DNA from 2 places in the Kluyvera sp. CRP genome. Region 1 is predicted to be linked to the other one. Evidence: predicted binding sites of a transcription regulator. Region 1 holds the regulator's gene; the other holds the start of a gene.
The links. Region 1 encodes sigma-54, which starts transcription at its own class of promoters, with help from an activator protein. Its sites were predicted from a motif close to GTTGGCACANNTTTCGCTNT; they were not measured.
Positions count from the first base shown of each region.

Region 2: K7B04_RS20070 (branched-chain amino acid ABC transporter substrate-binding protein) is a predicted target of sigma-54. The motif match lies at 2,500-2,519, and genes of this name have one in related genera.

Region 1 covers NZ_CP082841.1:1,682,836-1,687,228, reverse strand. The annotation lists gene lptA (lipopolysaccharide ABC transporter substrate-binding protein LptA) at 1-193, shown strand, start outside; gene lptB (LPS export ABC transporter ATP-binding protein) at 200-925, shown strand; gene rpoN (RNA polymerase factor sigma-54) at 971-2,404, shown strand; gene hpf (ribosome hibernation promoting factor) at 2,427-2,714, shown strand; gene ptsN (PTS IIA-like nitrogen regulatory protein PtsN) at 2,770-3,258, shown strand; gene rapZ (RNase adapter RapZ) at 3,292-4,146, shown strand; gene npr (PTS phosphocarrier protein NPr) at 4,143-4,393, shown strand, end outside.
Region 2 covers NZ_CP082841.1:4,231,224-4,235,616, reverse strand. The annotation lists gene K7B04_RS20085 (arsenic transporter) at 1-607, shown strand, start outside; gene arsC (glutaredoxin-dependent arsenate reductase) at 618-1,043, shown strand; gene K7B04_RS20075 (sensor domain-containing diguanylate cyclase) at 1,162-2,118, opposite strand; gene K7B04_RS20070 (branched-chain amino acid ABC transporter substrate-binding protein) at 2,658-3,776, shown strand; gene K7B04_RS20065 (branched-chain amino acid ABC transporter permease LivH) at 3,856-4,393, shown strand, end outside.

The DNA.
Region 1 (4,393 bases):
GGTGCTGACCGGCAATGCTTACCTTGAACAGCTGGACAGCAACATCAAGGGCGACAAAATCACCTACCTGGTGAAAGAGCAGAAAATGCAGGCGTTTAGCGACAAAGGCAAACGCGTCACCACCGTTCTGGTTCCGTCCCAGCTACAGGACAAATCCAAGGACCAGGCTCCGGCACAGAAGAAGAGTAACTAATTCGTTATGGCGACATTAACTGCAAAAAATCTGGCGAAGGCCTACAAAGGCCGCCGCGTCGTGGAAGATGTCAGTCTGACCGTCAACTCCGGTGAGATTGTGGGCCTGCTTGGGCCGAACGGCGCGGGTAAAACCACCACCTTCTACATGGTGGTCGGCATCGTGCCGCGCGATGCGGGCAATATCATCATTGATGACGAAGACATCAGCCTGCTGCCACTGCACGCTCGTGCCCGCCGCGGTATCGGCTATCTGCCGCAGGAAGCGTCGATTTTCCGTCGTCTGAGCGTCTACGATAACCTGATGGCGGTGCTGCAGATCCGCGACGATCTCAGTAATGAGCAGCGAGAAGACCGCGCCAAAGAGCTGATGGAAGAGTTCCACATCGAACATCTGCGCGACAGTCTGGGCCAGGCGCTTTCCGGTGGTGAACGCCGCCGCGTTGAAATCGCCCGCGCGCTGGCGGCAAACCCGAAGTTTATCCTGCTGGATGAACCGTTTGCCGGCGTTGACCCGATCTCCGTTATCGACATCAAACGCATCATCGAACACCTGCGCGACAGCGGCCTTGGGGTACTGATTACCGACCATAACGTCCGTGAAACGCTGGCAGTGTGCGAACGCGCTTACATCGTCAGCCAGGGGCATCTGATCGCCCACGGGACACCGCAGGAGATCCTGGAAGACGAACATGTTAAACGCGTGTATCTTGGGGAAGACTTCAGACTCTGATAGGGTAGTGGTTATCGACGTTAGCGGGAGATATTCGTTCTGAACATGAAGCAAGGTTTGCAATTAAGGCTCAGCCAACAGCTTGCCATGACGCCCCAGTTACAGCAGGCCATTCGTCTGTTGCAATTGTCTACGCTGGAACTTCAGCAGGAACTCCAGCAGGCGCTGGAGAGCAATCCCCTGCTCGAGCAAACCGATCTTCACGATGAAGTAGAGACTCAGGAAACCGTCGATAACGAAACGCTGGACAGCGTAGACGCGCTGGAAAAGCCGGACATGCCCGAAGAGCTGCCACTTGACGCCAGCTGGGACGAAATCTACACCGCCGGAACTCCTTCCGGTACCGGGGCGGACTATCAGGACGACGAACTGCCGGTTTATCAGGGTGAAACCACCCAGTCACTTCAGGATTACCTGATGTGGCAGGTAGAGTTAACGCCGTTTACCGATACCGACCGGGCGATCGCCACGTCGATCGTCGACGCGGTGGATGACACCGGCTACCTCACCGTCACCGTCGAAGATATCCGCGAAAGCATCGGCGACGACGAAATTGGCCTGGACGAAGTGGAGGCGGTACTTAAACGCATCCAGCGTTTCGATCCGGTCGGCGTAGCCGCCAAAGATCTCCGCGATTGTCTGCTGATCCAGCTGTCACAATTTTCAGCAGACACGCCGCGTCTGGATGAAGCGCGCCTGATTATCAGCGATCATCTCGATCTGCTCGCTAACCACGATTTCCGCTCGCTGATGCGGGTCACCCGCCTGAAAGAAGACGTACTGAAAGAAGCGGTCGATCTGATCCAGTCGCTGGATCCGCGCCCGGGCCAATCGATCCAGACCGGTGAACCGGAGTATGTGATTCCGGACGTACTGGTGCGCAAGGTCAACGATCGCTGGGTGGTCGAGCTGAACGCCGACAGCATTCCGCGTCTGCAGATTAACCAGCATTACGCGGGCATGTGCAACAACGCCCGCAACGACGCCGACAGCCAGTTTATCCGCAGCAACCTGCAGGAAGCCAAATGGCTGATCAAGAGTCTTGAGAGCCGCAACGATACGCTGCTGCGCGTCAGCCGCTGCATCGTCGAGCAACAGCAGGCCTTTTTCGACCTTGGCGAAGAGTACATGAAACCGATGGTGCTGGCTGACATCGCCCAGACCGTCGAGATGCACGAGTCCACCATTTCGCGTGTTACCACGCAGAAGTATTTGCATAGCCCACGGGGCATTTTCGAGCTTAAATATTTCTTCTCCAGCCACGTCAGCACCGAGGGCGGCGGCGAAGCCTCGTCCACGGCCATTCGGGCGCTGGTTAAGAAATTGATTGCCGCGGAGAATCCCGCGAAACCACTGAGCGACAGTAAGCTGACCACCATGCTCTCTGAACAGGGTATCATGGTGGCAAGGCGCACCGTTGCAAAGTACCGAGAGTCTTTATCCATTCCGCCGTCTAACCAGCGTAAACAGCTGGTCTGACACAACTGATAAGGAAGACACTATGCAGCTCAACATCACTGGACACAACGTCGAGATCACCGAGCCGATGCGCGAATTCGTGACCACGAAATTCAGCAAGCTGGAGCAGTATTTCGAGAGGATCAATCAGGTCCATATTGTGTTAAAGGTGGAGAAACTGACGCACATCTCGGATGCGACATTGCACGTGAACGGCGGCGAACTTCATGCCAGCGCGGAAGGGCAGGATATGTATGCCGCCATCGACGGTTTGATCGATAAACTGGCGAGACAGTTAACCAAGCACAAAGATAAACTAAAACAACATTGATTGTCCGAGCGATCGCCCGATATGCCTGCATATCGGGCGATGCTTAGGTGAAATTATGACAAATAACGATTCGGCTCTACAACTGAGCAATGTCCTTAACCAGGAATGTACCCGCAGTGCTGTGCACTGTCAGAGTAAAAAACGTGCGCTGGAAATCATCAGCGAGCTGGCGGCGAAACAGCTTAGCCTGCCGCCGCAGGTGGTGTTCGAAGCCATTCTGACCCGTGAAAAAATGGGCAGTACCGGCATCGGCAACGGCATCGCCATTCCTCACGGCAAGCTCGAAGAAGATACGCTGCGTGCGGTCGGTGTGTTCGTGCAACTCGAAACGCCAATCGCCTTCGACGCTATCGACAACCAGCCAGTCGATTTACTCTTTGCGTTGCTGGTGCCGGCCGACCAGACTAAAACCCATCTGCATACGCTTTCCCTGGTGGCAAAACGTCTGGCAGATAAAACCATTTGCCGCCGCTTGCGCGCCGCGCAGAGCGACGAAGAGCTGTATCAAATCATCACCGATACGGAAACCCACGATGATGCGTAATGGACATCACATCGTACTGAGGAGAAACGGTACATGGTACTGATGATCGTCAGCGGCCGCTCTGGCTCGGGAAAATCAGTGGCCCTGAGGGCGCTGGAAGATATGGGCTTCTACTGCGTTGATAACCTGCCGGTAGTGTTGCTGCCAGAGCTGGCAAAGACGCTGGCCGACCGCGAAATCTCGGCGGCCGTGAGCATCGACGTGCGTAACATGCCTGAAACCCCGGAAATCTTCGAACGGGCAATGGAAAACCTGCCGGAGAACTTTTCCCCGCAGCTGCTGTTCCTCGACGCCGACCGCAACACGCTGATTCGTCGCTACAGCGACACTCGCCGTCTGCACCCGCTCTCCAGCAAGAATCTGTCGCTGGAAAGCGCGATTGATGAAGAGAGCAACCTGCTGGAGCCGCTGCGCTCTCGCGCCGACCTGATTGTCGACACCTCCGAGATGTCTGTTCACGAGCTGGCAGAAATGCTGCGCACCCGTCTGCTGGGCAAACGCGAGCGCGAGCTAACGATGGTGTTCGAATCTTTCGGCTTCAAGCACGGCATTCCTATCGACGCCGACTACGTCTTTGACGTGCGCTTCCTGCCAAACCCGCACTGGGATCCGAAACTGCGCCCAATGACCGGCCTCGACAAACCGGTTGCCGCGTTCCTCGACAGGCACACAGAAGTTCACAACTTTATTTACCAGACCCGCAGCTATCTTGAGCTATGGTTACCTATGCTGGAAACCAACAACCGTAGCTATCTGACGGTTGCGATTGGCTGTACCGGCGGTAAGCACCGTTCGGTCTATGTTGCCGAACAGCTGGCTGACTACTTCCGCTCGCGCGGTAAGAACGTGCAATCTCGTCATCGGACGCTGGAAAAACGCAAATCATGACCGTAAAGCAGACCGTGGAAATCACCAACAAACTGGGCATGCATGCGCGCCCGGCGATGAAGCTGTTTGAACTGATGCAGCATTACGATGCGGAAGTGCTGCTGCGCAATGATGAAGGCACCGAAGCCGAAGCTAATAGCGTAATCGCACTGCTGATGCTGGACTCTGCCAAGGGCCGTCAGATTGAAGTGGAAGCCACCGGTCCGCAGGAAGAAGAGGCGCTGGCGGCGGTGATTGCGCTGTTTAA
Region 2 (4,393 bases), 2.5 Mb from region 1:
AGTCCTGCTGTTCCTGCTGGTTGGTTTCTTTGTTCTGGAACCGTTGGGGATCCCCGTCAGCGCGATAGCCGCCGTTGGCGCCGCAGTGCTGTTCGTGGTGGCAAAACGTGGAAATACGATAAACACCGGGAAAGTGCTTCGTGGGGCACCCTGGCAGATCGTGGTTTTCTCGTTGGGTATGTATCTGGTCGTCTACGGCTTACGTAATGCCGGACTCACTGAGTATCTGTCTGCCGTACTCAATATGCTGGCTGACAACGGTCTATGGACTGCCACGTTCGGCACCGGTTTCCTGACGGCGTTTCTGTCATCGGTGATGAACAATATGCCGACGGTGTTGATTGGCGCATTATCCATTGATGGTAGTGCGGCGACCGGCATCGTCAGAGAAGCGATGATTTACGCCAATGTGATTGGTTGCGATTTAGGCCCAAAAATTACGCCAATTGGTAGCCTAGCGACTTTGCTGTGGCTGCATGTGCTTGCACAAAAGAATATGAAGATTGGCTGGGGATATTATTTCCGCACCGGAATTGCGATGACCCTGCCTGTCCTGTTTGTCACGCTGGCTGCGCTGGCGCTACGTCTCTCTTTCACTTTGTCATGAGATACTGAAAATGAGCAACATCACCATTTATCACAACCCAGCCTGTGGTACATCGCGTAATACGCTTGAGATGATCCGCAACAGTGGTACCGAACCTACGATTATTTATTATCTTGAGCATCCACCGTCACGCGATGAACTGGTAAAACTGATTGGGGACATGGGTATTACCGTACGGGCTCTGCTGCGGACAAATGTTGAGCCTTATGAAGCGTTAGGGCTCGCGGAAGATAAATTTACTGACGATCGGCTAATCGATTTTATGCTGCAATATCCGATCCTGATTAATCGCCCCATTGTGGTGACGCCGCTGGGAACGCGTCTGTGCCGGCCTTCAGAATTGGTGCTGGATATCCTCCCGGACGGGCAAAAAGGCGCATTCACCAAGGAAGATGGCGAGAAGGTCGTTAACGATGCTGGTAAAAAACTGATATAAATATCAAGGGGGCTCATGCCCCCTGGCTTCTACGATGCTCATTTTCCGTGTCAGAATCCCCGCCCTGCAAAACAGCCTTTATCAATGCCTGGTATTCATTCTCTGCCAATGTGAAAGGTTATGCGTGCTTCCGGCGTTTTGCTGAGTACATCACCTCATCGCTTTCTTTAAGCATTTCCCGCAGCGACGGGTAACGATCCGGGTCATTACGTAACATCCCATAGGAATAATTGATGTTATAGGGTTTGCCAGAGTTTTCGTTGTACTCATCCACATCGCTGCGCAAACCGTGTAAAAATGCATCCGCATCGGCGTGGTGGGCGAGGAGAACGGCAAATTCATCGCCACCGAGGCGTCCTGCAATATCTCTGGTGCCCAGGCGCTTATATAGCATCGCGGCAAATACTTTTAATACCTCATCACCTTCTGCATGCCCCCAGAGATCGTTGATAGGTTTGAACTTATCGAGATCAAAAAAGATAAGGCTGAATGTTGCATTGGTTTTAGTCAGGGAATGGAATCGCTTTTCGCCTTTACTGTAGAAACCACGACGATTCGGTATGCCCGTTAGGCTATCGGTCATGGCGATACCAATAATTTTAAATTCATCTTCGACAATAAAAGCCAAATCTCTGAGGCAAGCAATATCCTCGTCGCTGAAACCGCGGGGCGTGGAATGAATCAGACAAAGCGTACCCGCAACCGCGCCATCAGGTAGATGTACGGGATAACCCGCGTAGAATCTGATGTAAGGTTCCCCGGTCACCAGCGGGTTATCATGAAAACGTTCATCGTGCGATGCGTCGTTAACAATAAAGGGGCCATCCTCTAAAATGGCGTGGCTACAGAAAGAGATGTTGCGAGGCGTTTCGCGGGTACCCAAACCTTCGCACGCTAGCATCCACTGACGCTCACGGTCGAGCAGACTTATCAGTACCACGGGCACCTGAAAGATTTTTTTTGCCAGTCGGGTTAAACGATCGAATCGTTCTTCGGAGCCGGTATCAAGAAGGTCTGCCAGATAAAGGGATCTTAATCGTTCTTCCTCATTATCCGGGATGCCTGGGAATTTCATATCACCTCGAAGAAATAGATATGTTGATGCCAGATACATTCTGGCGTAAAGCCGGATTAAGGCTGACCAATCATTTGAATATAGTTCAAAAAAGTGCTCCGCAGCCTGAATGCCCCCGATAACCCTCACAACGGTTATCCGGTGAATCAATATGTCGCTCCCCGGCGGGAGTTTTTTTGTTATGCCCATCGCTTGCACCACCGCGCAGCATAGTTTGCACAACTTGCTACAAAAATGCGCAAAGCGTGACTATTGCAATATTTATGTACTTTATTGTTAACCAGATGTGATCCCTCCCGTAATTTCACTTCGCCGGTGCAGAGGCCCTGTAACGGCGCTCTATACTCAACATTGTCTAAATCCCTGCGCTGGTTGCGAAAAGTTGGCAACCATTTTGCTTAATGATTTGACCTGAAAAGCGTAAGGAAACCTCGCCGTTATCAGCAGGATATTGTCAGGATGTCGTATGTCCGGCGCGTGCGCCGGTGGTTCGGCTTCACACCGTTATGCATAAACCTCTTTTGCTAAGGTAGATAATAATGTCGCTGAAATTAATAAGAAGTCCGCTTTCGATTGTGTTGGCAGGGTGTCTGGTGACGGCGTTTTCCGCCCAGGCCGATATCGTGATTGGTGTCGCCGGGCCATTTACCGGGCCAAACGCCACCTATGGCGATCAATATTGGCACGGCGCGACCCAGGCCGCGGCGGATATTAACGCCGCCGGTGGGATTAACGGCGAGAAAATTAAGCTGGTGCAGGGCGATGATGCCTGCGAGCCGAAGCAGGCCGTGGCGGTGGCGAATCGTCTGGTCGATCAGGACAAAGTTCAGGCCGTCGTCGGCCATTTCTGTTCCTCTTCGACGATGCCTGCCTCCGAGGTTTATAACGACGCGGGCGTGCTGGCCATCACCCCGGGTTCAACAAACCCGCTGATCACCGAGCGCGGAATGAACGATATGTTCCGTATGTGTGGCCGCGATGACCAGCAGGGCGACGTCGCCAGCAACTTCATCATTGATAAGCTGAAGGCTAAACGGGTGGTTATCATTCACGATAAAGATACCTACGGACAGGGCCTGGCGGATGCGACCCGCGCGGCGCTGGCCAAGCGCGGCGTGAAGGATGTGATGTATGAAGGCCTGTCGCGCGGTGAAAAAGATTTCAATGCGTTGGTGACCAAAATTGGCGCCCAGAAGCCGGATGTGGTCTTTTTCGGCGGCTGTCACCCAGAAGCGGGGCCGCTGGTGCGTCAGATGCGGGAGCAGGGCGTACAGGCGAAATTCTTCTCCGGCGACTGTATCGTCAACGAAGAGATGGTTACCGCCGCCGGTGGTCCGCAGTACACCAACGGCATCTATATGACCTTTGGCAAGGATCCGCGTCTGATCCCGGACGGCAAGGCGGTGATCGAAAAATTCCGCGCCAACAAGTTTGAGCCTGAAGGTTATACCCTCTATTCCTATGCCTCTATTCAGGCCATCGCCGCGGCGTTTAAGGCGGCAGGCCCCGACTCGGCGAAAGCCAGCGAATGGCTGAAGGCCAACCCGGTCGAAACCGTCATGGGCAAGAAAGCCTGGGATAGTAAGGGCGACCTGAAAGTCTCGGACTACGTCGTTTATCAGTGGGATGATAAAGGCAAGTATAAGGAAGTTGAGTAACCGGACGGAGTCACGCTCAGCGCCGGTATGCTCGCATACCGGCGCTCTATAACATGGCCAATAACACGAGCGCGCGATGATGGAGACATTCTTTCTGCAACAGTTAGTCAATGGCTTGACGCTAGGATCGGTCTACGGGCTGATCGCCATTGGTTACACCATGGTATACGGTATTATCGGCATGATTAACTTCGCTCACGGCGAAGTGTATATGATCTCAGCCTATCTCTGCGCCATCGGTCTGGCGCTGCTGTCCTTCTTTGGCCTGCACTCTTTCCCCTTGCTGATCCTCGGCACGCTGGTCTTTACCATCGTGGTTACCGGCGTGTACGGCTGGACGATTGAGCGTATTGCCTACAAACCGCTGCGCAATTCCACCCGCCTGGCGCCGCTGATTTCCGCCATCGGCATGTCATTAATTCTGCAAAACTACGCGCAAATCAGCCAGGGGCCGCGCCAGCAGGGGGTTCCCACAATGCTGGATGGCGTGCTGCGTCTGCATATCGGCGAAGGCTTTGTACAGATCACCTACACCAAGATCTTTATCCTGCTGGCGTCGTTTGCCGGGATGCTGCTGTTAACGTGGATTATTGGTCACACCCGGCTCGGGCGGATGT